DNA from 3 places in the Desulfotomaculum sp. 1211_IL3151 genome. Region 1 is predicted to be linked to each of the others. Evidence: riboswitches for the same ligand, from Rfam matches in the RefSeq annotation. Region 1 holds a riboswitch; each other region holds the start of a gene.

What was found. A riboswitch is a leader RNA that binds a small molecule or an ion and turns the genes downstream of it on or off. The one in region 1 is predicted to bind cyclic di-AMP.
Region 2: another riboswitch for cyclic di-AMP. It lies ahead of eam (glutamate 2,3-aminomutase); the one in region 1 lies ahead of V6C11_RS06295 (ABC transporter ATP-binding protein).
Region 3: another riboswitch for cyclic di-AMP. It lies ahead of V6C11_RS15075 (C40 family peptidase); the one in region 1 lies ahead of V6C11_RS06295 (ABC transporter ATP-binding protein).

What each region holds. Positions count from the first base shown of each region.
Region 1 covers NZ_JBAIYV010000026.1:123,046-133,464, forward strand. Annotated here, with positions in the region: gene V6C11_RS06260 (ABC transporter substrate-binding protein) at 1-1,211, shown strand, start outside; gene V6C11_RS06265 (methyltransferase family protein) at 1,533-2,177, shown strand; gene V6C11_RS06270 (MBL fold metallo-hydrolase) at 2,524-3,216, shown strand; gene V6C11_RS06275 (response regulator transcription factor) at 3,432-4,103, shown strand; gene V6C11_RS06280 (sensor histidine kinase) at 4,105-5,151, shown strand; gene V6C11_RS06285 (ABC transporter ATP-binding protein) at 5,325-6,092, shown strand; gene V6C11_RS06290 (FtsX-like permease family protein) at 6,085-8,082, shown strand; cyclic di-AMP (ydaO/yuaA leader) riboswitch at 8,521-8,660, shown strand; gene V6C11_RS06295 (ABC transporter ATP-binding protein) at 8,810-9,943, shown strand; gene V6C11_RS06300 (ABC transporter permease) at 9,943-10,419, shown strand, end outside.
Region 2 covers NZ_JBAIYV010000058.1:37,511-47,929, forward strand. Annotated here, with positions in the region: gene V6C11_RS16160 (VanW family protein) at 1-113, shown strand, start outside; gene V6C11_RS16165 (MerR family transcriptional regulator) at 137-310, opposite strand; tRNA gene V6C11_RS16170 (tRNA-Leu) at 738-824, shown strand; gene V6C11_RS16175 (hypothetical protein) at 1,028-1,360, opposite strand; gene V6C11_RS16180 (hypothetical protein) at 1,471-1,686, opposite strand; gene V6C11_RS16185 (hypothetical protein) at 2,056-3,141, opposite strand; gene V6C11_RS16190 (hypothetical protein) at 3,217-3,417, opposite strand; gene eam (glutamate 2,3-aminomutase) at 3,523-4,791, opposite strand; cyclic di-AMP (ydaO/yuaA leader) riboswitch at 4,798-4,934, opposite strand; gene V6C11_RS16200 (GntR family transcriptional regulator) at 5,042-5,653, opposite strand; gene hydG ([FeFe] hydrogenase H-cluster radical SAM maturase HydG) at 5,852-7,306, opposite strand; gene hydE ([FeFe] hydrogenase H-cluster radical SAM maturase HydE) at 7,316-8,380, opposite strand; gene hydF ([FeFe] hydrogenase H-cluster maturation GTPase HydF) at 8,398-9,630, opposite strand; gene V6C11_RS16220 (TM1266 family iron-only hydrogenase system putative regulator) at 9,757-10,005, opposite strand.
Region 3 covers NZ_JBAIYV010000051.1:166,618-177,036, reverse strand. Annotated here, with positions in the region: gene V6C11_RS15095 (M48 family metallopeptidase) at 1-172, shown strand, start outside; gene V6C11_RS15090 (hypothetical protein) at 167-982, opposite strand; gene V6C11_RS15085 (sodium-dependent transporter) at 1,207-2,589, shown strand; gene V6C11_RS15080 (zinc dependent phospholipase C family protein) at 2,606-3,313, opposite strand; cyclic di-AMP (ydaO/yuaA leader) riboswitch at 3,498-3,625, shown strand; gene V6C11_RS15075 (C40 family peptidase) at 3,631-4,281, shown strand; gene V6C11_RS15070 (S-layer homology domain-containing protein) at 4,539-5,924, opposite strand; gene V6C11_RS15065 (GerMN domain-containing protein) at 6,248-6,763, shown strand; gene V6C11_RS15060 (metal-dependent transcriptional regulator) at 7,100-7,507, shown strand; gene V6C11_RS15055 (nucleoside recognition domain-containing protein) at 7,520-8,911, opposite strand; gene V6C11_RS15050 (FeoB small GTPase domain-containing protein) at 8,880-9,692, opposite strand; gene V6C11_RS15045 (FeoA family protein) at 9,697-9,966, opposite strand; gene lgt (prolipoprotein diacylglyceryl transferase) at 10,220-10,419, opposite strand, start outside.

The DNA.
Region 1 (10,419 bases):
AGTTTGAGGAACTTCATCCCGGCGTTCGTGTGGAAGTGAAAGAATACACCGCCAGTACTTCGGAAAAAGGTGAAGGTGTCAGGGCGGCAGATCCCGGCGATATTGAAAAATATGTCACGGCGATGAATACCCAGCTCATGTCCGGCCAGGGCAGCGATATCCTTTTATTAAACAACCTGCCCTATCAGACCTATGCGGATAAGAATCTTTTAGTTGACTTGGGCGGGCTGATGCAGTCGGATCAAAGCTTCGACAGCGGCAAATACTACCAAAATATTTTTAAGGCTTTAGAATATAAAGATAAACTATATGGGCTGCCGATTAATATCGGTATCGATATGATTGCCGCCGATAAAACCTTACTGGCTGATTCCCAGGTGCAAATCGACGATAGCAGCTGGGATTGGAACGATTTTGTCAAGACGGCGGAAAAGGTCATTAACGACAAGCAAAACAAGGAAAGCCAGGAGATGTATGCCTTGGCCGGGATGGATGAAAGAAGACTGATTGCGACTTTGGTTAAAGAAAACGATGGCAGCCTGGTCGATATGGAGAAGAAAACAGCCAATTTTACCGGCCAGGAATTTCTTGATTTACTGAACCTCAGTAAATATCTGATTGACCACAAACTGGTTAATACGGATACAGCCCAGACCAACATTATGGACATGGCCGCCCGGGGTAAGCTTGTTTTTAATTTCACTTCTCTTAGTGGGTTTTGGGACCTGCAAGTGGCCAAGGCGATTTTCAGCGAGGGTGTTCAGCTTTTAAAGCCCCCCGGAAACGTGTTCTTTTCCACGGATGCCATGTATGGGATCAGCAGTAAATCAGCCAATCAAGAACTGGCCTGGGAATTTTTGAAATTTTTGGTCTCGGATGATATGATGACTCAGGGAGGAATGCCGATTAATAAGAGTGTGCTGCCCCAGATTGCCCAGAATTTCACCCAGGCTATCCAAAAAAATGGTGGGAGAATGAGAATTAAGGACAACGGCATTCCAGCTCAAGCGATAACACTGCAACCCCCCACCCAGGAGGATGTGGATTATATGGAAAACCTGCTGAGTCAAGCGAACGTCTACATCGGAACGGACCAGGAGATTATTTCCATTGTTCAGGAGGAAACCGCGGCCTTCTTTACGGGACAGAAGACAGCAGAAACGACTGCCCAGTTGATTCAGGACAGGGTGAGCACATATTTAAATGAATAATTGCAAGGGTTTTTAAGAGACCTTGAAAAACCAATACACTCGTTAGTGGTATGTTTCGGTACTAGGTTCCGATTAGAAGTATGGAGGGGGATTGTTTTGCCGGGCGGCAGTACATAACCCGAGTTTCCACATGTAGCCCTCTTCGATGAAAGGAGCCAGTTGTTGCAGTGTGAACAACTGGCTCCTTTCCGGGTGCCTGTGCGGCGTAAATTTCTTTGCTAAAAAGCATCAAGCATTAACAAGTCTTGATAAGTTAAACGGTTTCCTTCACACCCCGTATTTCCTAGTATGATAAGCAACGATCGAATAGGATGAGTTATTATGGGAAATTTTATTGCAAGATACGCGTCATGTGGAGTGCGTGGGAAGGATAGAAAGAAGGGGTTGAATTCAATAATGATTATGCAGCGATATTTAGCGGCAGCAACCTTGCTTTTGCTTATCATACTTGTTTTATCTCGTACTTTCCAAATGAAGAAGCTAGGGATAAAAGCAATGAAGTTTGGTGAGGCGGATAAAAAGGATTTCTTGATTCCTCCATTTGCATTGTTATTTTATTATCTTGTAATTGCAAGTGCATTTGATCTTCCTAAACTTGGTGTCGAATTATTTAATAATGAAATCATTGGCTGGCTGGGCATAACATTCTGCGGGATTGGTATTTTACTGTTTGTTTATGCCTTGATTTCATTTGGCAATAGTTTTCGTGTGGGCATAGACGAAGAACACCCGGGCGAACTAATAACCACAGGCGTTTTTTCGATTAGTCGCAATCCAATCTATACTGCATTTGGGCTAATACTAATGGGGGTATTTTTGATTATTCCAAACTGGATCTTCTTGATTTATATGGTGGTTGGAATTTGGCTTTTTAATCGTCAAATTCGGCTTGAGGAAGAATCGTTAAAAAGGATATATGGGGAAAAGTACCGAGAATACTGTAAAAAAGTTCGAAGATTTCTTTAATCGAGCCTAATTCAGTTAAGAATGCATCATAGACCCACAAAACAAGTATCGTAACTCACGGATTTAGAAAAAGTAAAACTTCAATATTTGCTTGCTCAAAGATGAAAAAACAATTTGAAAAAACATAACGACAACTGATGTTATCATATAGAGTTGTCTGGCGGAATGATTTATAGTAATCGTAACAATGACATTTGCTTAATTTCCAGAATTAATGACTGGAAAGCGGGGGAACCAGGGAAGTTGTTTCACAAATAGATGACCAAAACGTACAAACTCAAATCATATTGCCTGAATTGAAAGAAACGTTGCTTCAAGATTGATTACCCGAAAGGTGGGATAACAAATGGGATTGAAAAAAATAAATGATAGAGTATTTTACTATCCACACCAGCCCGAAACAGACCGTCCAATGTTAGCTTACCTAAAAGGCGATAAAATCGCACTTGCCGTTGATGCAGGAAATTCGGCAGATCATGTTGATGAATTTTATAAGTCCTTAGAAGTTGAGGGACTTAGAAAGCCAGATATTACAGTTATCACTCATTGGCACTGGGATCATACGTTTGGAATGCACCACATTCACGGATTGTCCCTTGCTCACCATAAAACGAACGAGTTTTTGGAAAGCGAGAAAGCCAAACTGTCCGACAATGCATATATGCAATTTCTAAAGAAAGACGATAAATGCCTGAACAGGGAATATGCGAATAATAAGGAAATCGTTATTGCTCTATCCGATATTCAATTTGAAAAAGAACTTACTCTTAATCTTGGCGGAATAACTGCAAAGGTTTTTCATGCAGAATCACCCCACTCGGAAGATACGGTTCTTATATATGTTCCCGAAGAAAAAATATTGTTTTTGGGAGATTCAACAAGTGAAGATTACTTTAACAATGGTTATATGGATAAAGATAAATTAAAGGCATTGAATAGGCTGATAGAATGTACAGATTGCCAATATTGTATTTTAGGCCATACCGACCCTTTGACTAAATCTGATTTATTAGATTATCTAAAATCTATTTTATCTTAAAAACCTATGAAAGCATATTTATGGGAAAATATCAATGGCTTCTATGCACCCTCTGGGCACCCTTATTTTAGGAGGTGGCATCATGCCACAATGTTCATGAATTCTAAGGGCGGTATTCGTCCAATGAACTTCCGGCTCTTATGTGGGTACAGGCCGGTTTTTTATTGCCCTTTTTCCATGATAGAATAGTATCATGAAAAGGGAGGAACTGCTTCATGCATAAGATCATGATTGTCGAAGACGATGCCGTTATTGCCAAAGTGATTAAAAACCATATTGGGACATGGGGGTGTGAAGGGGAATGTGTGACCGACTTCGAGCAGGTGATGTCTCTGTTTGTCTCTTACAATCCCCATCTTGTGCTCCTGGATATCTCGCTGCCTTTTTACAATGGGTACCATTGGTGCAGCGAGATCCGCAAGGTGTCCAAGGTACCGATCATCTTTATCTCCTCCGCTTCCGATAATATGAACATCGTCATGGCGATCAATATGGGCGGTGATGATTTTATTGCCAAGCCTTTCGACCTGAGTGTTCTGACGGCCAAGGTGCAGGCCATGCTGCGCCGGACCTATGATTTTGCCGGACAGACCGATCTGTTGGAGCACCGGGGAGCCATCCTCAATACCAGTGATGCTTCTTTAACCTATAACGATATCAAGGTTGAGCTGAGCAAGAACGATTATAAGATCCTGAAAATGCTAATGGAGAATAAAGGGAAGGCAGTCAGCCGTGAAGCAATCATGGCTCGCCTGTGGGAAACGGACAGTTATATCGACGAAAACACCCTGACGGTCAACATGAGCCGGCTGCGCAAAAAATTGGAGGCGGCAGGATTGGCTAGGTTTGTTGTGACCAAAAAAGGGATAGGGTATATGGTGACATGATATGAAAGAGATCAGCTTATGGGCAGTGGGGAAGCAGTACCTCCAGGGGCATAGCAAGGGAATCTTTTTGTATTGCATCTTTGCCGGTGTATTTGCGTTGGTGTTTTATCTGTATCATCTCCCGGTGGAAGCGGTGCTGTATGGTGTTTTGCTCTGTGCTGCCCTGGCCTTCCCGGTCCTGACGGTGGATTTTCATCGCCATTATCAACGATACAGAGTGCTCCGCGATTTGCAGAAACAGATCACGTTCAGCCTGGCAGGGCTCCCTGAGCCTAAGGGCTTATTGGAACAGGAGTATCAGGAACTGATCGCCGTCGTATACCGGGATAAGCTCGGGCTGGTTTCCCAGGCCGATAATGAGCGGAGCGATTTGGTGGATTATTATACTTTGTGGGCTCATCAGATCAAAACCCCTATCGCCGCCATGGGCCTTCTACTCCAATCTTCCCCCCCAGCGGAGGATGACCGGAGTACTGCTCAGAGCATGGAGCATAATAGCGAACTGGCCATGGAGCTGTTCAAAATTGAACAGTATGTGGAAATGGTGCTCCAATACCTGCGGCTGGAGAGCCCTTCCTCCGATTTTGTGCTGAAACGCTATTCCCTGGATGTCCTTGTCCGGCAGGCGGTGCGCAAATATGCCAAGATGTTTATCCGCAGGAAAATCAGCCTGGACTTCTCCGAGCTGAATTGTGACGTGCTGACCGATGAAAAGTGGCTGGTGTTTGTAATTGAGCAGATCTTGTCCAATGCTTTGAAGTACACGAGGGAGGGGAAGATCTCCATTTATATGGAAAGGGGCAGTGCCAAAACCCTGGTGATTGCCGATACAGGGATAGGCATTGCCGGTGAAGACCTGCCCCGAGTCTTTGAAAAAGGCTTTACCGGTTATAACGGCAGAAGGGATAAAAAGTCCACAGGGATCGGTCTCTATCTGTGCAAACGGATCCTGACCAAGCTATCCCACACCATTGTGATCGAAGCGGAGCCGGGCAAGGGCACGAAAGTGAAGATAGGCCTGGATAGGATAGATATGGTGATGGAATAAAGGGCGCTTGCCTGGTTCCCTTAGATTCCTGCATAATCCATGCTCCTTTGAATGTAATTATGTACTACCTTACAAAAGGGTAAGCTTAAACTGGAAAATGTAAGCCAAAGTTATGGCAGGGCATTTTCCAGTTTTGCTATACTGAACCTACTCAGCAAAGGAGGTTCTTTATTATGACTATTCTAGATGTTAATAATCTTAAAAAAGTCTATACCACCCGCTTTGGAGGCAGCCATGTTCAGGCCTTATCCAATGTGTCCTTCTCCGTGGAGCAGGGTGAATATGTGGCGATCATGGGTGAATCGGGGTCAGGCAAAACGACCCTGCTCAATATTCTGGCCTCCCTCGACAAACCCACCAGCGGTGAGGTTTTGCTCAAGGGGAAACGGCTTAGCACCATCAAGGAAAAAGAGATTTCGTCCTTCCGCCGGGAAAATCTCGGCTTTGTGTTTCAGGATTTTAATCTGCTGGATACCTTCTCCTTGCAGGATAATATTTTCCTGCCTCTGGTGCTGTCCGGCAAGTCCTACGAGGAGATGAGCTGGCGCCTGCAGCCCATTGCCCGCAAGCTGGGCATCGAAGATATCCTGGCCCAATATCCTTATGAAGTATCGGGAGGGCAGAAGCAGCGCTGTGCGGTAGCCCGCGCCCTGATTACCAATCCCCAGCTGATTCTGGCGGACGAGCCTACCGGTTCCCTGGATTCCCAGGCCGCTGAGGGTTTACTCCGCCTGTTTAAGGAAATCAATCAGGACGGGCAGACCCTGTTGATGGTTACCCACAGCGTAAAAGCGGCCAGCCATGCCAAACGGGTACTGTTTATTAAGGATGGTGAAGTCTTCCACCAGCTATATAAAGCAGGGATGTCGGATGAAGCTATGTACCAGAAAATCTCCGATACCCTAATCACCATGGCGACAGGCGGTGCGCGTCATGAGTAGATTCTTTTATGCCAAGCTGGCCGCCACCAATCTGAAAAAGAATGCCCAAACCCATCTGCCCTATATTCTGACCTGCATCGGCACGGTGATGATGTATTACATTATGGTTTTTCTGTCTGAAAATGAGGATTTGGGAAACATGGCTGGCGGATCCAATATGCAAACGATCCTTTCCCTGGGCTCCTATGTAATTGCCATTTTCGCGACAATTTTTCTCTTCTATACCCACAGCTTTCTAATCAAACGGCGCAAAAAGGAATTTGGTCTTTTTAATATTCTGGGGATGGAGAAGAAGCATATCTCCAAAGTATTGATGTTCGAAACCCTGTATGTGGCGGTGATCAGCCTGGGGGCAGGCCTGTTGGGCGGGATACTTTTCTCCAAGCTGATCTTCATGGTTCTGCTGAAAATCCTGAACTTCGAGGTGCCTCTGGGCTTTTCCGTGTCCGGCCCCGCTCTGGCTGCCGTGCCGCTCCTGTTCGTGGGAATTTTCCTGTTGACGCTGCTCAATACCTTGCGCCAAATCCATTTGGCTAAGCCTGTTGAACTCCTGAAGGGTGGTCAAACGGGGGAGAAGGAGCCGAAAACAAAATGGCCCTTGGTGATGATCGGGATGTTGAGCTTGGGCGGCGGGTATTATATTTCCCTCATCACCAAATCTCCTCTGGCCGCACTGAACAAATTTTTCATTGCCGTCATCCTTGTGATGGTCGGCACCTATTGTTTGTTTACGGCAGGCAGCATCGCAGTGCTCAAACTGCTGCGCCGGAACAAAGGGTATTATTATCAGACCCGGCATTTTACCGCCGTAGCGGGGATGATGTATCGGATGAAGCAAAACGCCGTCGGTTTGGCCAATATCTGCATCATGGCCACTGCCGTGCTGGTGATGGTGTCCACCACGGTGTCCTTGTACATTGGGATGGAGGACGTGCTGCGCACCCGGTATCCCCAAAATATCATGATTAGCACTCCCGTACCTGCCCATCAATCAGCCGAGGGCTTGCAGACATCGGTTCACGAAGTATTGGCCCAGCACCGGCTGGAGGGGAAGGCTATGCTGGACTACAGGTATGCGGCCTTTGCCGGCAATCAGGAGGGCGACACGGTGATCACGGATGAGAGCAAGATGTCCAATGCCTCGTCTTCAGTCAGACAGTTTTATATGATTCCCCTAGAGGATTATAACCGGCTGACTAATAGAACGGCGGGCTTGGGGGACAATGAGATTATGATTTATTCCAGCCGCAACGTGTATGAGGAAGATACCCTGACGGTACTTAACCGGACATTTACAGTCAAGGAAAGGCTGGACTCGTTTTTTGAAAACAGCCTGGACAGGGTATCGATCATGGGCAACTATTATATCGTGGTTAAGGATATGGATGTAGTCAAAGCCATGGAGAAGGCCCGGGCTGAAGAAAACGGCTATGATCCATCCAGTTATCAATATTATCTGGGCTTTGACCTGGACGCCAACGAGGCTGACATCTCAGCTGTTTACCAGGACATCCGCACTGCCGTGGGCAGTGATTATCCTGACAGCAGGATCGAATCCCCGGTGGCAGCAAAGGCATCCTTTTTCGCCATTTATGGAGGCTTGTTCTTTCTGGGGATATTCTTGGGGGCGCTGTTCATCATGGCCACTGTGCTGATCATCTATTACAAGCAGGTCTCGGAGGGGTATGACGATAAGGCCCGCTTTGAAATCATGCAGAAGGTGGGAATGAGCCGTGAAGAGGTGAAAGACTCGATCCGTAGCCAGGTCCTGATCGTATTTTTCCTGCCCCTCGTTACCGCCGGGATCCATATTGCCTTCGCTTTTCCCATCATTACCAAATTGCTGGCAGTACTGAATCTCACCAATGTGGGTTTGTTCGCTTGGTGCACGGCGGGTACAATATTGGTTTTTGCACTGTTTTACGCCATTGTCTATGGGCTGACGGCCAAAGTGTATTATAGAATTGTCAGCTGTGGCACATCTGCATAAGAGGCTGCATGATCAAAAAAGAGGCGAAAGAATTAGTGTTTGACGAAATACAGGTTGAGACGATAATTCTGATGACGAATAGTGGTTCAAAGGGTAAATAAGACAGGAAAGAAAATAAGAATAAAAATTCTTGAAAATGGTGTATTTTATGCTGTTTTCAAGTTTTTTTGTTTTTGGACAAAAGATAGGGCTGAATTATTGGTGTGTTTTATGGGAGTCATAGACCCACAAAACAAGTATAGTAACTCACGGATTTAGAAAAAGTAAAACTTCAAATGTTTGCCTGCTCAAAGATGAAAAAACAATTTGAAAGAACAATTTGAAAGAACAATTTGAAAGAACAATTTGAAAGAACAATTTGAAAGAACATACCGACAACTGCTGTTATCATATAGAGTTGCTTGACGGGATCTGTTAAATGATTTATAGTAATAGTAACAATTACATTTGCTTAATTTCCAGAATTAATTACTGGAAAGCGGGGGAACCACTTTTTTGGGGCGAATCAGTGCAATGCACAGTAGGAAACCATCTTCCGAGTCCGTCAGCTAACCTCGTCAGCATAGATGGGTCAATTATTTTTTAAGTAAAATATTTTTACCACTTTGACCCTATTCATATGGCAGGGTCTTTTTATTTTCCTGCCATCCCGTTAGGGTTTGTCTTTTTTGACCCTCATTTAAGTGAGGTTTTTTTTATTCTAATACCGGGAAAAGGAGGAGTAAGTTTGCAAAACGCGATTGTGTTTGAAAAGGTAAGTAAGAAATATGGTAACTCTCTGGTGATCGAAGCCATGGACCTAAGCATCCCGCAGGGACAAATTGTGGTCCTGGTTGGTCCTTCAGGTTGTGGAAAAACCACCACCATGAAGATGATTAACCGTTTGATCGAGAGCACGTCCGGTAGAATTTTAGTTAACGGCCAAGATATCCAAGGCATCGATCCGGTGGAACTGCGGCGGGGCATAGGCTATGTTATTCAACAAATCGGACTTTTTCCTCACATGACCATAGCAGAAAACATTTATTTGGTACCTCGATTAAGGTCTGGTAAAAGGGCAATGGATATTGCTAAGGTTGATGAACTATTGAAATTGGTTGGGTTAGATCCGGAATTGTACCGAAACCGCTACCCTGCGGAGCTATCAGGAGGTCAGCAGCAGCGTATCGGAGTAGCCCGGGCCTTGATGAGCGAACCACCTATCATCCTAATGGATGAACCCTTCTCTGCATTGGACCCCATTACCCGAGAACAACTACAGGATGAGTTAATCCGGCTCAATGAAGAACTTCACAAAACCATCGTTTTTGTAACCCACGATATGGACGAAGCCCTAAAGATCGCGGACCAAATTGTTGTCATGCAAGAAGGTAAGGTGGTGCAACAAGGAAAGCCCGACCAAATCTTGCGACACCCTGCCAATGATTTCGTGCGCGAATTTTTGGGAGAGAAGCGGTTATCCCCCCATCTGTCTTATTTGGTGGATGATGTGATGCTAAAGGAGCCCATAACCGTACTACCCTCTAGGGGATTGGCCGAAGCGGTACAAATTATGGTCAAAAAGCGGGTCACAGGGTTGGTAGTGACCGATAAAAATGGACAATATCTGGGTATCACCAGCACTTCGGATATCTATCACCGCTACACCGACGAATCCCTTTGCATTGCCGATGTCAAGCAGGTCAATGCGGTTACCGTTAAAAGTGGTACCCCTTTAACCCAAGTGATTCCCCTGGTACAGGAAGCACCCTACGGTTACGTGCCGGTATTGACTTCCGACGGCAAACTGGCAGGGTTACTGACACAGGCCAGCCTGGTGGATGTTTTGGCCAAACCCTATCTTCAGGAGGTGGCTAGTTAATGAATGAATTGCTATTGGTATTAGTGGATCGCTGGCCAGATATTTTGCGGGCCAGTGGACAACATATCTTACTCTCAGTGGTGGCCTTGTTTTGGGCCATTATCCTTGCGGTACCTCTGGGGATTTTTCTGACCAGGCAGCGTAAATTAGCTGGTTTGGTGCTGGGGGTTGTTTCAGTGATTCAAACCATCCCTAGCTTAGCCTTGTTGGGCTTTATGATTCCGGTGTTTGGTATCGGCTCGCTCCCTGCCATTATTGCGATGGCTTTGTATGGGCTGTTGCCTATCTTACGCAACACCTACACAGGAATTTTGGATGTGGATAAATCCTTATTAGAGGCAGGCCGTGGTATGGGTATGACAAATGCCCAGAGGCTGGTGATAGTGGAACTGCCTCTGGCTCGGTCGGTGATCTTTGCCGGCATTCGAACTGCCACCGTAATGATCATTGGTGTAGCCACCCTAGCTGCCTTCATT
Region 2 (10,419 bases), on a different contig from region 1:
TGATCTTTCGAAAAAAATATGACTGGAACAATGTCTTGATAGATGATGAATTTGTGACTGAGAACCACGCTATTATGATGTACGCACCGCTGCTGCAAGACTCCACATTATAATTACAATACACAGTATGATAAATTTACCTTAGCTCCGTCCTCTCGAACCGGAATATAACAAAATCACCAATGTCATTTTTGCTATAATCCCTATATCCGTTATTTAAAACGGACGGAGAAATCAATTCTTGCAAAGTATAATACTCTATTGCTTTTTTAGTTAAGCCTGTTGTTTTGCTAACTTGATTTATTAACATATTTATCACCCCAATAAAATCTTAAGCCAATACCCAAGGTAATAGTCAAGCATTTTTTGAAGAAAATATAAATTCGCCTTATCAGCGCAAATTTCATCAAACACTCCTAAAGCGCAGAACTTATTGTTCACTGCATATTTATGTAAATACTGCTTTCAACTGCCTATAAACTCTTGATTTTACGGGGTTTTTTGAAAAAATGCTGTATCGCCACTCGTACCATTTAAACCAGGTACGAATACCTGGTTATTTTTTATGTCTGAAATATTTTACTAGCACAATCATCTGTTTTTCTACTAGAAGCACACAGCTAATAGCTAAATGGCTAAAAACACAAAATAATACTTTATTTCGCTATTGCATGTCCATTTGAAGTGATGTATAATAACTTTTGTCGGTAGGACATGTAATTCAATCCTATAAACATGCGGTCGTGGCGGAATTGGCAGACGCGTAAGATTCAGGTTCTTATGCCCGTCAGGGTGTGGAGGTTCAAGTCCTCTCGACCGCACCATTTAAACCAGGCACATATTGCCTGGTTTTTTTATACCTGAAACACGAAGGAAGGAGTGACCACAGGTCACCCCTACAACTTAACCGACCCAAAAGAAATACCTCTAAGCCCAAAAGCTGACGGCAGATAGCTGACAGCTTTTGGGCTTAGGGCATGTTTCAGGTTAGTAAGGGCCAATACTAACGGCCAATAGCAAAGCGGGCTTATATATCAACCCGCTTTTCCCCTGAACGAATTTTAGAATTAATAACCTCTACTAAAAACATGGTAGAAAACACATGATATAGTTCCCCAACCACGCCCTCAACAGAACCTTCCCTATTGGCGAGCTTCCCCTGTAAGACTATTTCAAAGCCATATTGTTGCTCATTGCTTTGAATAAACTGGCGAATGATGCTTTCTCTGATTTCACTATCAGCAATCTCCAACCAATCATCATAGGGGTTTGGTTCTTTTTCTGTGAATTGCTCCATTAGCTGTAAAAAACTCTCCCGGAATTTTTCAAAGGTTGGTTTTTCAATACTGCCAATTTTCATTGTAGCACTCCCTTAGCTATGAATTCTGCTTTAATTATAGATTTTTTATCAGTCCGGATCAATTCCCATTAAAAGATATAAAAAAACCCGGCTTTGCCGGGTAAGACCTTCTACCATTTATTGATTTCCGGACATTTCATTTTTAATAGATTGAATGAAAAGGGGCTATAATACTTTTCCTGGTTGGTACAGGTAGGGTTCTCACATACAAGTACCGGGATGCTCTCGGCGTAACAAGCTTTTAGGTCTTGTTTTACATCAACATTTTGAAGTTTCTCTACTAGATTTTGGCCGCAGTTAGGACAGGTTTTAATAAATTGTGTCATACGGTATCCCTCCTTAAAAATATGTAGGTAACCGTTCTTACCTAATTAATTATCTAATTAGGTAAGAATTACTTTTTGTCACTTTAATTATACTCCTAATAAATTGATTTATCAATAAATATTATATCACATTTAATAAATATGATGCACTAAATAAGACCCCCTGCCATTGACAGGGAGCCCTGAAAAGGCAACCCCATACCTTTTCCCGGGTGTCGGTTTTTCCAGTGGTTTTGTTGACACCTTTACCCGTTAACCTTTCCGCGCCTCCCACAAGCGACGGGTGGGAATTTTCTTTATCATTCCCCTAAATAATATCTACATGCATTAAAAGCCCAAGGCTCAAGAACCCAAGAGTTTTAAGCTGATTTACTTCAGTGTCTGCGTAAAGGCACCAATATCGGGGTAAAAATCAACATCTTTAACCCTAAAAATACTCTTATGTTTATCTAACAATGTTTCCAATTGATATCCTTCTGCCTTATCCACAATTGTTACCTTTTTAAGTTCTTTGTTATCCACCATAGCCTTGCGAAACATCCAATTGGATCGAAAATCGGTTGTGGGAAAAGAATAGCCAATAACAACAATTTCCGATGCAAACCCCAGTGCCCTGCGGGCTTGGTGCCATAACTCCGGAATAAAAGGGATCGATTGGTAGTTTTTCATTAAGGTGGGTGGAATAATGACTCTACTAAGTTTGTTGCAGCAATGTTGGGAGGTGCACTGAATCATATTGGCTATACCATTTATTACCACACTGTGTCCTCCCCCATCACTATGTTCATAGGCATAGAGCTGACCACACTGGGGACAGTACAACCAATTTAAAGAACCATGAAGTTTAAGTAATTTTACCTTGGCACAATTAGCCGGCCCCGAGTCATTCTGATGCTTAGAGTGAAGGGGCATTATTGATCCACTTAAATATCGGCAAGAAATACCGTAACCATCTTGGATGCACCACATTTTCCTTTGTAAGTTTGCCCTAAGTAAAGCGTAATCCATTAGTAATTCATAGTTAAAAGATATAATCGTATCTCCGGGATTTAAGGAGGCCGCTATTTTGCTATGGTAGGGACAAAGATCCCCGTATAAAATTTTATCAAAGGTCAGTGCCATTAGCAGCAGATACTCCTCATAGGCCTTTAAAAGTCTTTCCCGTCCTGGTTGGTCCTCTTCCATTTCAATATTTAATAAAGTTAATACTTCTTCCATATCCAGGTTGGAATTACTTACCTCATTCCTAGAAACACCCCATAATCTCTCAATAAACTGAAATATATGATTATAAGTCATATCTTCATCTTCATAGTACCTCTCTCTGATTTGATGAATATTAATAACCCGCATGGCCTTTTGAAAGAAATTTTTAGCCACCGGGCTTGTTTCACCAAGATATGAGCCTCTGTATGCTGCTCCTGCACCGGCCCCCAACACATATACTCTGGTCACCGGATTCCCCCTATCTACTATCGGCTAACCCTAGTATGGCGCATTGGCAAAAAAAAATAACCCGGTAGCGGGCTATTAATTAAACAAAATCCTGAATACTTGTCCCATAAAATATAAGCCCGAAAAACAAATTACCGCCAGGCCAAATCTCTTGACAAAAATTGAGTCATCCCCCTCTAACCACTGACGGGTACCTTCATATAGATCGGCTTCCGTTTCTTCACATACCAGTTGATGCGTTATAGAAAAATCCATCACCATCTCCGCACTTTTCATCATGACTCCTCCCGAACATTTGTTTTTATTATTTTATTACCAAACCTATGTTCGTGTCAAGGGTAAAAAATAAACCTGTCATACTATTATGACAGGTCTAAAAACTTAGTGTTTACCAGTAACATTATAGGAAATAACCCTCTTTTCCCAGGTTCGCATGACTACCTGCTCATCCTTATTCTCTAGAATATACTGTGGCAATATGGGTGTTTTCCCATAGCCATTGGGTGCATTAATAATATAAGTGGGAACAGCAAGTCCAGATGTATAGCCTCTCAGTTGTTCCATAATAGCAATACCATCATCAACACCAGTGATAAAATGCCTGGTTCCCTTTACTGCCTTAGCATGAAAAATATAGTAGGGCCGAACACGGATGGTCAATAGACTCTGGTTTAATCTCTTCATGACATCTGGTTGATTATTAATGTCTTTTAATAAAACAGCCTGATTACCAAGGACTACGCCTGCCTTAACCAACATATCGCAGGCCTTTTTTGCCTCAGGTGTAACTTCCAAGGGACTATTAAACTGTGTATTGATATAAAGCGGTGGGTGGCTTTCTAAAATACTGCAAAGTTCCGGTGTAATTCTTTGGGGCATTGTGACAGGTGTTCTGGTACCGATTCGTTTTATTTCCACATGGGGAATATTATCTAATTCCGTGAGCAGCCAATCAATTTGTTTATCTGATAATAACAAGGCATCGCCGCCTGTTATTAAGACATCCCTTATTTCAGTGTTCTCTCTGATATACTGCAGTGCTCCTTGCAGCACCTGTTTTGATTTGTGAACATCAATTTCGCCAATATTTCTACGCCTTTGGCAATGTCGACAATACATCGCACATTGGTTCGTAACATTAATAATAAGACGATCCGGGTATCTTCTGGTCACCCCCGGCACAGGTGAAGTATATTCTTCTCCCATAGGGTCTTCAACGCCATAGCGATCCAAAATTTCTTCTACACAGGGGACAGCCTGCAGCCATACAGGGCCGCCATGCCCACTGGCCATTGCCAGGGCCATATAATAGGGAGAAACAGCCCAACGGTATTGACGCCCAACCTTTTCGATTGCTTCTTTTTCATCAGTTGTAAGATCAACCAGTTGACTTAGAACCTTAACATCTTTAATTCGCTTGGCCATTTGCCAACGCCAATCCTGCCATTGTTTCTCATCCGCCTGAAAAAAATTCAGAATATTCTTTTTAGCAAGGTTATACTGCTCCTGAATTTCAAAACCATTACGTATGTTAACCTTGTTCTCCAGGTAACCACTAATGTTTGATTTTAACTCCTTGGCCCTTTTAAGTGCTATTTTTCTTTTAGTTTGTTCCGACCGAAAATCTTCTGAAATTAAATGTACAGACATAAAAAAACCCCCTTTCTTTATAGCTTACGAAGTTAGCTGAAGGGTTCGGGTCGAAAGGTTAAAACCCTACTGAATATAATCAGATTCACCCCAAAAATCGGGTCCTCCGCTCCTGTATGAACAGGATTCAGCTCCTACAAACATTTATCTAGTTTTTGTAAGTTGTCACAACTCATTTTACCATGTAAGTTGCCTGTATGTAAATAAAAAAGAAAGGCATTCCGAAGGGAATTACCTTTCAAATTTCCTTTTAAACCCTTATTAAACCTTCATTGTCAGAAGCATTTAGGTGTCCATACACGGTTATAATATCCCCGGCCAAAATACGACTATCTGGAGCAGGGTCAACAATATCCCCTTGCCCTTTGCGAACAATCGCCAATACTTTACTTTCATTGAGCCTGCTTTGGGCCAATGTTTTTCCGACCAGAATGGAATCGGGTAAGACCTTCCAATCTTCAATTTTATTTAAACGGCTTTCCAAATGGTAGGTGTGTTGTAATAAGTCTTCTAAAAGTCTTGAAATTTCACCATTTACACGGTCTCTTTCCTTTAATAGTTCATGTAATTTTTCATGGATACCAGTCAAAACCATCCGCTGATCAAAATCATCCAAGTATTTTTGAGCCGCTGAAACAGACTTAACCACCACACCAATACCAGGAACCACATCAACGATGCCCACCTCTTGTAAGAGGGTTAGTGCTCGTCTGATGGTTTCCGGTGAAACACTATATTTTCCTGCCAAAGTGGATCGGCCAAATATTTTTTGCCCTTCCTGATATTCTCCCCGGACAATTCGTTCGGCTATATCTGCAGCAATGGTAACATACCTTGCCAGATGTAGGTCATGATTTACCACAATAAGCTCCTCCATAATATATTATACTAGCTACATATTATAACCCCGTATCCAAAAAAGCAAAAGGCTTTTTAGAAAAACTTGGCACACTTGCCCCTGGTCAGGCAGGAAAATAGGGAAAGTCCCGGCTTAATAAAAAAAACAGGAACTGCACCGTAAAACACAGTCCCTGTGGAATTATATTTTGTTAATTAAATCTTAGAAATAAAGATCCCGTTCCCCGTCCTCAATTTGTTTTACTCTCGCTTCCGTCAAATTTCTAATCTGATCATTTTTAATTTCTGCTAAATGTTGGCGGATAGTCTCCTCACCAACTGCCCTTGTCTCTGGGGATGCATAGTCAATTAAATATTCTTTAAAGGTAAGAATTGCATTGGGTTGGCAGACGTTTTGAATCTCCCCGCTTTTTGCCAAAGCCATAAAGCGATCACCCGTACGGCCCTTGCGGTAACAGGCTGTGCAATAACTGGGAAGCCAGCCAGATTGACAAACATTGCGCAATACATCATCGGGATGGCGGTGGTCGTCAACATAAAATTGCGGTGATTCTTCTTCGCCACAGCTGCCGCTGGTGCAATTTTGCTTTTCTTGTTCCTTTTTATAACCACCTACCCCGGTACAGGAGCCGGCGGATATTTGAGATACACCGTAGTTCAGCAGCATATCCCTCTGCTCCGGTCGCTCGCGGGTGGATAAAATAAGTCCGGTATAGGGAACAGCCAGACGAACAATAGCAACTATCTTCGCAAATTCCTCGTCCTTAACCAAATACGGGAAGCTTTCGTAGTCGATGCCCTGAGCTGGACGCAGACGGGGCACGGATATGGTGTGAGGCCCTACGCCAAAACGTTCCTCAAGGTGTTGAGCATGCAGCATCAAGCCCATGACCTCAAATTTATAGTCGTATAGGCCAAACAAAGCACCAAAGCCTACATCATCAATGCCCCCTAACATCGCTCGATCATGGGCCGTGGTATGCCAATCGTAATCAGCCTTGGGACCACTGGGGTGCATATTTTTATAGGTTTCCCGATGGTATGTTTCTTGGAAAAGGATATAGGTTCCGATACCTGCTTCCCTTAGCAGCTGATATTCTTCGATGGTGGTGGCAGCTATGTTTACGTTGCAGCGGCGGATACTGCCGTTTTCAAATTTCAAACTGTAAATGGTTTTTAGGCATTCCAAAACATACTCAATGGAGCATTCACCAGGATGCTCTCCTGCTTCCAGGGCCAATCTCTTATGGCCCAGGGATTCTAAAATCTTTACTTCCTCTGCCACTTCCGCTTGGCTTAATTTACGCCGGTTGAATTGATGATCTCTACGATAACCACAATAAACACAGTTGTTGACACAGTGATCACTGATATACAAGGGAGCAAACATGACCAGTCTTTTACCATAGATTTTCAATTTTATTTCACCGGCAACCTTAAACATTAAATCCAGTAATTCCTGATCGTCATTTTGCAGGAGAATTGCTACTTCTGCCGGTGTCAAACCCTTTGCTTCCCTGGCCTTCTCGATAATTTCCCGCACTCTGGCCGGTGCAGCTTTTTTCCCCTCTTCCAATAGGCTGTTTATGGTTCCCTCGTTGATAAAATCCGCAGCTTCCCATTGATGCTGGTAAATATCCGCTTTGTTAATGGACATGCCTTTCCCCTACCTCTCATTCTTAAATTTTTCCTTTGGGCTATCGCCCCGTCCTGTACTAATGCTTCGTCCCACCTCTGTTAACAAGGCGGTAATCTTGCGGTGGGATTCAGCGGGGTTTTCTTTACTACCGGCCTTGTCCGGATAAATTTGATATTTTTCACGGTAACTTTCCGGAGATAAGTTGGGCATAATCACATTGGCACCACAGCCGAGGGCCATTTGACGTCCCGCAGGGTGTAAAGTCCCTATTGCTGTGGTGGCCGGTAAATGGGTTTGGGGAAGCACCAGCCGGGCCACGGCAAGGGTTTTTAGGGTTAAGCTAAGATCCCCTGGTTTGCTATCCCTTAGCGGTGTCTGATGATGCGGTACAAAGGGTCCGAGGCCCGCCATTTCAACATCTAAATCCCTTAATAAAAGGATATCCTCTGCCAGTGTTGCCACTGTTTGACCAGGCAGCCCCACAATATTGCCAGAACCCACTTGATAGCCTAATTCCTTTAACCAGCCAATTTTTTTTATTCTTTCCACCAGGGTGGTTGCTGGCCTAAGCTGCGTAAATAAATTGGGATCTGCGGTCTCATGTTTGAGCAGGTAGCGATCCGCTCCTGCTTCTTTCATCCGAGCAAAATCCTCTCTGCTGCGTTCTCCCACACAGGCTGTGATGGCAAAATTGCCGGCCTGCCTCACTTGCCGAATGATCTCTGCCAGTTCGGAACCGCTGTAATGGGGATCTTCCCCTGACTGCAAAACAATGGTACCATACCCCAGTTCTGCGGCATATTGAGCTGTTTTAATGATCTCCGCCAGGGGTATACGGTATCTTTGAATTTGTTTATTGCTTCTCCTGAGACCACAATAATAACAGTCATTACGACAATAATTGGAGAATTCGATGATTCCCCTGAGGTGCACCTCGTCACCAAAATGTTGTTTTCTTACTTGATCCGCCAACTTAAATAACTGGTTTTCTTCTTCTCCTGGCAGTGCACCTAATAAATCGATGATCTGCTGCCTGGATAATTTATCACCTGTGGCCGCTTTAGCTAGGGCCAGGCTAAAATTTTCCCCCAAGGCAGTTCCCCCTTCGTTTATGAATTTTGGTCAGCTAACATTGCTTGAATGGTTGGAAAGGGTGATAAAGCCCGATGTAAGATTCCCATGATATAGGCAATACAGACGCCATAATTGACCATGGGTACACCTGACTGCTGTACTTGCATCATCCGGGACAACATCTGCCTTCCATTGATCATACAGGCCCCGCAGTGCACCACCAGTTTGTACTCGGTCAAATCCTCGGGAAAGCTGTGGCCACTGCTCCAGTGAAATTCTAAATCTCCGCCAACAATTTTTTGTAACCAACCGGGTATTTTTTTCGTACCAATATCATCTTCCATACGATGGTGGGTGCAGGCTTCGGAAATTAACACCTTGTCACCTGGTTGCAAATTACCAATAGCCTTTGCCCCTGCCACCAATGTCTCTAAGTCCCCCTTATACCGGGCAAAGAGTATCGAAAAGGATGTTAATTGAATATCCTCCGGTGTATCTCTCGCTACTTCTTTAAAGGCCTGGGAGTCGGTAATAACTAGCTTGGGTTTTTTATTTAGATTGCCCAGACATTCCCTTAGCTCGCTCTCTTTAACAACATAGGCCATTGCCTGGTGGTCCAGAATATCTCTGATGGTTTGCACCTGGGGTAAAATCAAACGTCCTTTAGGTGCTGCTGTATCAATGGGTGTTACTAGCACAACCGTATCCCCGGGATTTAATAGGTCACCTACAATTACCCGGTCATCCCAGTTTGCCGGAGCTGTTTTGACAATGGCTGCTTTTAACTCACTTATCCCCTGGCCAGTAAGAGCACTAACCAGCACTGGTTCCCTTGAAAATGCTGCCTTGGCCTGCTCGATATCCTGTTCAGCTACCCCTTGGATATCAATTTTGTTAAAGACCACAATGGTGGGGATTTTTTTGTTCTGGCAGTGCTGAGTAATCTTTAACTCATACTCGGTAAAGCCGTTTTGGGCATCAACAACCAATAGAGCCAGGTCTGCTTTATTAAATACATCCATCGACCTTTTAACCCTAAGTTCCCCCAGGTTGCCACTATCATCAAGGCCTGGTGTATCAATAAGAACTACCGGCCCCACCGGTAAAATCTCCATGGCCTTATAAACGGGATCGGTGGTGGTCCCGGGGGTGTTGGAGACCAGTGCGATATCTTGATTGGTTAAGGCATTAATAAGGCTTGATTTGCCGGCATTACGCCGGCCAAAAAGGGCGATATGCAACCGATTGCCCTTAGGGGTGTGATCCATTATTCAGCCTCCTCCTAATTGTCACTTCTAATTTGTTTCGCTGACCCAAGTCCCATGTTGGTTTTTAGTCTTTACGCTAATCGTTAACAGCCGATCATCAAGAAATGCCCCAAAGCGGATGCCTGATCAGTATTTGTTGCTAAGGGCTGTCTTTACTTGAACTCCCTTAATGTTGCCAAGTTTACCGGTCATGGCCCCAACTTCATCATTGGTACCTTGGATAATCAGGGATATAACGGAAAGCCCTGCTTCCTTATGGGGAATACCCATGCGGCCAATGATAATCTCGGCATAGCGACTTAAAATGCTATTGATTTCTGGTGCCTTGTCCCGTTCCTCAATGATGATCCCCACAACACCAATACGACGTAACATTTAATCACTCCCAACTAAAATTAAAATACCCGTCAAGCCAGAGAAAGGCAGACGGGTAGTGTACAAGCAAAACCGCACACCCCTTGGTCCAAGGCACACTAGCCTCTCTCCTGAGGGAAATTGCATCCGTTTTTACACCCTCCAAGACAGGAAGCCCTAACTTGTCAGGTCTATTCTTATTATATCTGATACGAATTACCAGTCAATGGGTTGGTTGCATCTTTTCTGAAAATTCTTTATCCTCAATTTTAAGTATTACGTAATTCCTCAAAGGGAAATATTGCCTTAATGTCGAATATATCCACCTAAATTCTTTTAATCGCATACTAAAACAAGGGTCATCGTCCCAAGCCCTTAAAATTACTTTGTGAATTTACGCCTGTGGAGACTTCTCTGGCGGAGAGGCAGGGAACT
Region 3 (10,419 bases), on a different contig from region 1:
ATTAGTCATGGCACCACTATCCGTTATTGATTACCTGGTGGCCCATGAAGCAGCTCACTTAATAGAGATGAATCATTCCAAAAAATTTTGGGCCTTGGTGGAGCGTATTTGTCCCAATTACAAGGTTCAGCGAAAATGGTTAAAGGAACATGGCACAGAATTAACCCTATAGTTTTACTTCGGCCAAGGGCTTATCCTTAGAGTCACAAAGGGTCAGGGTGGTTGCTTTGTATTGGTTTTGGTCCATTTTAAAGGTGGTTTTTAATAACCCAATGGTGTCGGCATGGGATATGCCAATGACCCTTTGGATGGTGATAATTTCTTTGATGCCGTCATCATTGTAGTCCACCAGGCTATAATCCGCGATGGGATCGATCCAAGTGGCAATGTTATTTAACATATCTTCCAGATTGCTATATTGTTTTTGGTCTAGCTCAATCACTGCTTTAAGACCAGTCTCTTTATCTTCAAACTTGACATAATAATCGCCCATGTACTTGACTTCAAACCTTGGCGAGCTAGGATTCATTTCGTTTTCGTTGCTAAAAATTTGTTGTAAATTATTTTCGGATGCTTTATACACATTCAAACCCATTGCCCCAGCACTGCCACTGGACTGACGGTAAAGGAGGACTTCATCCCTTTGGTCATTGTCAATGTCTGCTAATGCCAGTTTAGCAAAGGAGTATAGACCATCTTCATGAAAAAGCTTGACTTTTTCCACCCCGTCTACTACTAAGGACCAGGATTGGGGCATGCCCTCCGGGGTCTCTTCAACATACAAAATCATTTTTTCCGGAGTTTTATTGCCAAAGATATTTTTGTCTAGTGTTTGTAGCATATGGGTATTGGCTGTGACAATAAAAGAAGCTTCTTCCTTAGCTAACGGATTGACTGGCTTAACCTCCGTATTTTGGAAGGAACAGCCGGCCACCAAAAGAGTTTGGGAGATAATCAAAAGGATCAAGGCTATTTTTTTCATTTCATTCTCCTCAATCTAATTTATATAAGTGATTATATTGTCTAAGACGCAGCATAAAGCAAAACGTTACACTTGAAAATCATGGGTATGGAGGAAAAAGTAAAATTAATTGAAAATTACAATCCACCTAGTACATCTTTTAGGGATGTATTAAAATGTTACAGTACGCTGGCAAGCAGTCAAAGGGTAGTTGACAAAATTGCTTTTCAGGAAGGACGGAATATATGCAAAAGTCTGACGTAAGTATGACACAAATTTCTGGCAGGGAAGGCTTTGGCAGTACATTAGGTGTGATTGCTGCAACCTTAGGCTCTGCGGTGGGCCTGGGGAACATTTGGAAATTTCCTTATATCACCGGTGAAAACGGTGGTGCCGCATTTATTCTTATTTACCTCGGTTGTGTTTGTTTTATTGGTTTACCCGTTATGATTTCGGAATTTATTATTGGCCGCAGGGCCAACACCGCCTGTGTGGGAGCTTTTAAAAAACTAGCCCCGGCGACACCTTGGTTCTTTACGGGATTATCCGGAGTGATCTGTGCTTTCTTTATTATGTTTTATTACACTTCGGTGGCTGGGTGGGTTTTTGCCTATATTTTTAAAGCCTTGACCGGAAAAATTGTAACCAGTGATCCGAAAATAGCCGAACAGGTTTTTTCCAGTTTAGTTACCAGTGTATGGTCCCCCTTAATCTGGCAATGGATTGTGCTCTTTGTGACGGGGGCTATTATTTTAGCCGGCGTTAAAAACGGCATCGAGCGAATGGCTAAGACCTTGCTACCCATACTTTTTCTTTTGTTAGTTATCTGTGTCATACGGGCCCTAACACTTCCCGGTGCCGCAGCAGGTGTGTCTTTTTTGTTTAGCCCGGATTTTTCTAAAATTACCGGCGCCACCATTCTGGCAGCCATGGGCTTAGCTTTCTTTAAACTTTCTGTTGGTATAGGTGTTATGACCACCTATGGCAGCTATATCGGCAGAGAGGAAAATCTGATTGGCACTGGGGTTAAGGTTGTTATCGCGGATACGATGGTTTCTGTATTGGCTGGTTTGGCCATCTTCCCAGCGGTGTTTGCCTTTGGTTTTAACCCAGATATGGGTCCGTCCTTACTTTTTATAACGATACCGATGGTTTTTAACGCCATGCCCTTCGGGCAAGTATTTTTAACCATCTTCTTTATTTTAGCTGCTATCGCTGCCATGGGCGCGATGATTTCCCTTTTTAACTCTCCTGTGGCTTATCTCACAGAGGACAGAGGCTGGTCCAGAACCAAAGCAACCATATTTACAGGGCTGGTTATGGCTGCCGTAGGCAGCACGGCGACCCTGTCCAACAGTTTGTTGGCTGATGTTCAGCTATTTAACCTGAATCTATTTAATTTTTACAGTTATTTAACAGATAATCTAATGATGCCCTTAACCGGTTTGTTTTTTGCCATATTTGCGGGATGGAAGCTTAGTCGTTGGGAGATTTTTGATGAAGTTTCGAATGGCGGTAGTTTAAATAATAGATCAAGGATAAGTTTTTACTTTGCTGCTATCCGCTTCGTGGCACCCATAGCGATCATCATTATTATTCTAAATGGGTTAGGCTTTATTAAATTATAGAATTGTTAGAAAAACTTCACCTTCCCAGGGTGGGGTTTTTTATGCGCTGGAAAAAGAAACTAAGAAAACCCGCGGTGACTCTTTGGGTTCGTTGCAGCAGGATGCCAGCTACCCTTTCAACCGAGGCAAGGCCTTTTTGCTGGATTAGTTCAGGCAGGTAATGGGATGAGATCCGGGCATTTTCCTTTACCCAACCGCAGGCGTGGGGTGCAACATGGTAAATACCTTCTAATCTTACGACAAAATCATGATAGTTGTCTCTGGACCAATCCTCAAAAAATTTATGACCGCTTAGTACCAGACCGCAGGCGTGATGGGGTACACACAAGTCCTGTAAAATGTGGCAGGCGGCACCCAAATAAAAAATAGATTTTTCCCGGTGTCCTGATTGCCAATATTTGATGGAACGCTCAAAATAATAGCTGCATTCCGTTGGTGCATCAGGGCCGTGCCAGAGGCCAGTGGCTTTAGCATGGTTATAATAATGACTAATGTTTTTAAAGCCCTGGTCACTCCAGTGGGACCCTCGGTTCAGTGCTTCCAAATAGGACTGAAGGATGCGACCTTCACCTTGAAGGCCATCTTTTTTTAATATCTCAAGGGCCTGTTGATTGCAAAAGTCATGGGTATTACGCGGTCGGTCAGTTTTTATAATAACCTGAAAGGGCAAGGTTAAGGATAACATAACCTTGGCACAGTTCCAGGTGGCGTGGGTTAATGTCATAGACTGTCACCTAATAAATGAAATAGACGTTCCAAAACATTATTCCCTCCAAATAGGAAAAATATGAAATAGGTGGTTAAGTCGGAAAGAAAGGAGGGACCAAAGGCCAAAATTGGCTTAGTCTGACAAAAAAGTTTATTTTTTTGGAAGGAAATTGGTACCTTTTGGCGAATTTGTTAATAAAATAAGAAGAACGCCGAATTTCATTGAAAACGGGGGAACCATTTTTATGGGGTTAACTACCATTGGTAGCGGGCAAACTTTCTGTCCGAACCCGTCAGCTAACTCCGTAGGTGTAGAAAGTGGGGAAAACATCATTGTCGTTGCTTAAAAAGATGGCAGTGCTGGCTAGCTCTGTGTGTATGGCCATAGTGGTGTGGGTTGGTTTTGCCGATGCAGCTCAGGTGACTGTACAAAGTGGTGATACATTGTGGTCCATTGCCAATCGTTGCGGAACCTCGGTGGAGAACGTTAAACAACTGAATAACCTCGAAAGTGATAGTTTGCAAATTGGCCAGGTGCTAGATGTGCCTGATCAATCAGCCAACCAGGCCGTTAGACCCCGTACCGAAGATCCCGAAACTTCCAGGGGTGTAGTAGACCGTGCCGTAGCCGTTTTAGATTATGCTAAGCAATATGTTGGTGTTAAATACCGTTCCGGTGGAGAAAGTCCTGCGGGTTTTGATTGTTCAGGCTATGTACGTTATGTTTTTAAAAACTTTGGTTTTGATTTGGTTCATACCGCCGCCGGTCAATATCATGCAGGTGTTGCCATTAAAAAAGCCGAGTTGCGACCAGGGGATCTAGTATTCTTTAATACCGGTGGTGCTGGTATTAACCATTCTGGTATTTATATGGGGAACAGTCAATTTATTCACTCCTCTTCCTCCCGTGGTATACGTATTGATTCTCTTTCTGATAGCTACTGGTCTCCTAAATATCGTGGGGCCAATCGAATTTTAAAGTAATAAGTTAAAGCCCTGGAGTAAGCTCCGGGGCTTTTATATTTAGCCATTAGCATAGTAGCCGTTAGCAGTTAGCTGCCTTGAAAAATGGCTTAGTCATTCGACGGTGCCAGGCACTTGCCCGCTGTTAGGTTATCTTAGTTTGAAGGGTTTTGCTGCGGCCAAGAGCCAGGCACCTGGTTGTAAAATACTTTGGGAAGGGTCTTTAGCTCATGGCCCATAGACAGTAGAAGACACCCAGCAGGGTGCCTTCTTTTAGCTTAGTAGGTAAATTCTATGGCGTCCGATTCCTCAATCTCGAAACCTTCCACGATATCTTCTGCAAACCATACGGTATAATCTTCATCATCTTCCAAACGGTCATCATCGTCTAGGGTAAGTGTTAACTTACTACCGCTAATGCTGGCAGCATCAATATCAAGTTCCTTATTCCCGGCCATTACATGGATGCCGGAACCATTGGCAGAGAAGTCGTCACCTTTTTGGATGGTCTGGTTAAATTCAATAACGATGGTGGTAGCATTGGTTGCTTTTACCTTATTAACAGCCAGTTCGGCAGCCTCGGTGGTAAAGCACCATTCTCCCTTTTTAAGGCCGGTGAAGACATGATCCTTAGTATCAGTTTCTACAAGAATACCATCGTTAATCGTAATGCAATACTTGGTGTTACTGTCCAGTTTTTTGTTGTTAGCCAATTTAATCTGCAGTTTGTCATTGTTTTTGGTGAAGACAACGGCGTACTCAATATTAGCAGCGACCCATTTCCCGCCACTGTACTTATACATGTTCACTGCATCAACTAAATCCTCTAAATCATTACCCTTTGTATAGCCCATCGCTTCTTCAAACCGAACGGTAAATTCCTTGGTGTCAACATCAATCTTAGCATTGTGGCTAGGGGTTAGTTTTTGAATGTAGTCTTCTGTTTGTTTTTCTTTATCGGTGTTATCCTCTAAATCAGCGACGTCAATGAAACGGCTGATCATCACCGCAAATTCACCCCTGGAAATGGGCTTAAAGGGATTTAAATAGCCATCCGGCGTACCTTTCATAATACCTTTATTATACATGGAGGCAACATATATTAATTCATCCTTCTTTAGTTGGTTAGCATCCTTAGCAAAGGAAAGCATCTCCTTTAAAGAGATATTTTCATCTCCGGCGGCACGACTTAACCACATGGCTACCTCAATACGAGTGGCTGGCTTATTGCCAAGCCATTTGGTTAGTTCCCAATCAGCAAGAATTCCTGCATCATAGGCTTGCAGTGGAGCCACACCCATCCAACTGGGGAAAATATTTTGAATCAATTCGGCTTTGTCGCTGTCGGTCCCTTGATGGTCTACCACTCTCATAATAATGGCAATGGCTTCGTTTTTTGATACGGATTGTTGGGGTTTAAAACTTTTATCCTCATAACCTTTCATTATACCCGTTAACTGTAGTTTTTCAATTTCATACTTGGCCCAATGGTTTTTAATATCTTTAAAGTTGCTAGTATAGGTATATTGCACCATTTTCTTTTGTAAGCCTGGTGCCACCTTCTTATCTTTTTTATCGTTGTCAGCCCAGGCAGCCCCTGCTAATAATGTTGAACACATACAAACTGTAAGGATAGTAGCTGTAATTTTAGCAATTTTTTTCAAAATCATTCTCCTTTCAAAGATCTTTAACAGTACACCTACTATTGGGGCGCCTCCAATAACGGGTGTTATCTTTGTTTTGTATTACGTGGTAAAAAATTAATATCAAGGGGTACCCAGTTTGGATTATTCGCAGGTCATTGATTCTAACTTTGCCATTGCCCTTAGAGGGCTAACAGCTAATGGCGAACAGCACTTTAAGCGTGACAAATATACCTCCCCGCCGTCATAGTTTGTAAGAGTAGGATCTATTTTTTCTGGTAATTTTGTTGCCTATATGTTAAACTTTGACTGATTTGCAAATCTATCTGTTAGGAGGCAAGCATATGAAAAGAATTGCGTTTTTTTTAATGATTATCCTTTCCTTAATCTTTGCTGGTTGTGTTGATAATACAAAGGAACAGCAACCTCAAAAACAAACCGGGACCCAATCCCAAGACCCGGCAAAGGGAAAGGTAAAGATTACGTTGTATTTTGCTAATGAAAATGCCGATGCCTTAGTACCAGTGGAACGGGAAATTGATAAGCCCAATGACATGGTGATTGCTCTGGTTAATGAGCTTAATAAGCCAGAAAAATATGCAGCAGTTTTACCCCAGGGAACAGAGTTAATCGACTATAAAGCCGAAGGTGATACCCTGATTCTTAACTTTAACCAGGCCTTTGTCAATTTACAGGGGTCCACCGGGGAGCTTATTACTGTAAATTCACTGGTTAATACACTAACGGAGCTACCCCAATACAAAAGTGTGAAGCTTTTGGTTGAGCAAAAGCCCCTGGAAACTGGGCATGCCATTTATGACCAACCGTTACCAAGAAATGAAAGTGTGATCCAGAAATAAGGCCGTCCCATTGGAAATTTTTGAATTTGCAGCCCCATCAAAAAGGAGTGCGGCTAAACTACTTGCAAGTAGTTTAGCCGCACTCCTTTTTTGCATTGAAGAGCTAGTTATTTGTATTGGATTGTTCATACTCGAAGTGTAGTTTAATATCCTGTGTAAATTTACGACGACTCAGCTCTTTTAAGATATGATTTAAAAAGAATACCCCTAAGGATATAACCACACCAAAGAAATAGTTTTCCATGACCATCCCACCTTTGAAATTGATAACATAGAAACAAAAGGAAAGGAATAATTCTTTTTTGCTTCTATATTGTAAATAGAGGGGGTGTTTTTATGTTGTCTCCCAGTTTAGAAGATTACTTGGAAGAGATTTACCGTCTTAGTCAAAGTGGTCAATCCATACGGGTTACAGATATTGCTGCCTGCCTTACAGTCAGTTTGCCATCTGTCACCAGAGCCTTACAGAAACTAAATGAAAGCCAATACATTCATTATCGTCCCTATAAGGATATTGTCTTAACGAATAAAGGCAAGGAATTAGGACACTTTTTAGTAGAGAGAAATAGGATTATACGGGAGTTTTTACGTTTAATTGGTTCCCAGTGTGATGTGGCAGCTGAGGCGGAGGCAATGGAACACTATCTTTCTCTACCAACTGTAACGGCAATCATAAACTTTGTTAAATTCACGGAACAACATCCATCTTGGTTAGATGATTTTAGAAAATATAGCAAAGGGTAGTAATCCAACCGATTAAACCAGTCCCAAGAGTCTGGCAGATTGGGCAACGATAAAACATACTGCGCAGGCAATCGAGAGTGGAAGGATAGCCGCCAAGATGGTCCATTTAATGCTAGCTGATTCACGCCAGATGGTCCAAAGGGTCGTACTGCAGGGGAAATGCAATAGTGAAAACAACATCATACAAACCGCAGTGAGCCAGGTCCAACCGTGTTCAACCACAAATAATTGTTGCAATGCCTGGATACTGTTCAGTTCAAGCATGGTACCTGATGCCAGGTAACTCATGATTAAAATAGGCAATACAATTTCATTAGCCGGCAGGCCAAGAATGAAGGCTGTTAGGATAAAGCCGTCTAAACCGATAAGCTGACCAAAGGAATTAAAAAAGTTAGCAATATGGATCAGAATACTATGGTTACCCAGATCGATATTGGCCAACAGCCAAATAACAGCACCGGCCGGTGCCGCCATGCAAATGGCACGGCCCAGTACAAAAATTGTTCGATCAAAAATGGAACGGACAATAATTTTTGCCACCTGTGGTTTACGGTAGGGTGGAAGTTCCAAGGTAAAGGAAGAAGGTATTCCTTTTAATAGTGTTTTAGACAATAGCCAAGAAACAAACAAGGTCATGAGAATACCCAGCATTACCACCCCAACCACAATGAAGGTGGCACCAAAGGTAGTGCCTAGCCCCAAGACCAATAAACTGGCCAGGGCGATCAGGGTAGGAAAGCGTCCGTTACATGGCACAAAATTGTTCGTTAACATGGCAATCAATCGTTCGCGGGGAGATTCAATGATCCTGCAAGCAACAATACCAGCGGCGTTACAGCCGAAGCCCATACTCATGGTTAGGGCTTGCTTGCCGTGGGTACCAGCCTTTTTAAAAAAACGGTCAAGGTTAAAGGCTACCCTGGGTAGATAGCCCATATCTTCAAGCAGGGTAAAGCAGGGAAAGAAGATGGCCATTGGTGGCAGCATGACAGAGACAACCCAGGCCAAACTCCGGTAGACACCCTCAACAAAAAGGCCGTTAACCCATTCTGGTGCTTTCAGATAATGGCAAAAATCTGTTAACCGATCCTGAACCCAAAAAAGTCCTGTGGCCAATAACTCCGAGGGGTAATTTGCTCCGGTTATCGTAAGCCAGAAAATTGCACTTAATAATAGGAGCATGGAGGGGAAGCCCCAGACCCTAGAGGTTAAAATATCATCCAAAGTTCTATCCCAATCAATTCGGGGTTTTTCCTGTTGCCTGACAACGAGGTTGGTAATTTCCTCGGCTGCGTTATAAATACCAGCCACAATGGTATCATTAATGTTAATAGCCCCCTGGGGATTCAAATGCCTGGTCTGAGATAAAATATCATCTAATTTGCTGGAGCAATGCTGGTTCATGCCCAGGCTCACCCCCTGTTTTTGATCGGAAACCTTCCTCCTGGGGGAACATTTTCTTTAGCGCTTTAATGATTGCAGTGTCATTATCCAATAGTCGTAAGGCCAGCCAGCGGCTATTAAATTTTTCTCCAACTAACAGCCTAACTTGTGGTTCTATTTGTGCGATGGCCTTTTCCAGTGGTTCAGGGTACCGAACGATATAGGGATTGATTTTAATTGTTCCTTTGACCACATCTGTGATCGTGTTTGTTAATTGTTCCAAGCCCTCACCATCCCGGGCGGCAGTTGCCGCCACTGGCACACCTAAAATGTTGGCTAAGCCTTTGATGTCGACACTAATTTTCTTCTTTTTTGCTTCATCCATTAAATTTACACAGACCACGACCTTGGGGGTAATTTCAAGTACCTGTAACACCAGGTTTAAGTTTCTTTCGACACAGGTGGCGTCAATCACAACCACAGTGGCATCTGGTTTGTTGAAGCAGAGGTAGTCTCTGGCCACCTGTTCTTCTGCGGAGTTTGCAAGTAAGGAATAAGTACCGGGAAGGTCAATTAAATTATAGATCAAACCCTGGTTCATAAACTTACCCTCAGCCCTTATGACCGTTTTACCGGGCCAGTTACCTGTGTGTTGGTTTAGGCCGGTTAAAGCATTAAAAACAGTGCTTTTTCCGGTATTGGGGTTACCAGCCAGCGCAATTACATAATCAACTTTTGCCCGCCCCCGATGAAAGATTTCTCTTTTTGCCCTGGAACCACAGGACTGATTTGTCAAACCCATGTATTTAGTCCTCCTTGTAATTCACCATTATTTGAATGCTTTCTTCCTTTCTAAAGGCAATAACCGCACCTCTTATTTTATAAGCCTTAGGGTCTCCCGCAGGGCTTACCCGAAGGGTTTCGATCCTTGTGCCTGGCACCAGTCCCAGATCCAGCATTCTCCTTTTAGTGATACCCTCCGCCTCAATAGAATTTACGATTGCCCCTTTACCAACAGGCAATTGGTAAAGAGGAATAATTTGGCTTGTGCTAAGCGCTCCCTGAATTTCTTTCATCTAGACATCAACCTCCTAACTTAAATTACCCATAAACTTAGCCTTGGCTAACAATAGGATAAACAATTTAAGGCCGAAGAATTTACATTCTTGGATAACTCCCAATGTTGCCAGGGAACGGGACCCTACAAGCCCAAGGTCTACGGCTATTTTTTATGATAGTTAGTTAAAGCTAACTGTTATCGGTTACCTCATCTTATGTAGGAATGATTCACTAGGTCACCAGAAAGATTATAAAAAATAAAAAACCCCATCAGCGAAGGGGTTTTCTTTTATCTTTATTCGATTGTTTACCAAGGTAGATATAACCAATGATTGTCAACATGATAAAGATAAGACTAACCAACTGGGCGGCCCTCAGGGGACCAACCATTAAACTATCGGTCCGCAGGCCTTCAATAAAGAAACGGCCCAGGGAATATAGACCCAGATAGGTCATAAATAGCTGACCAT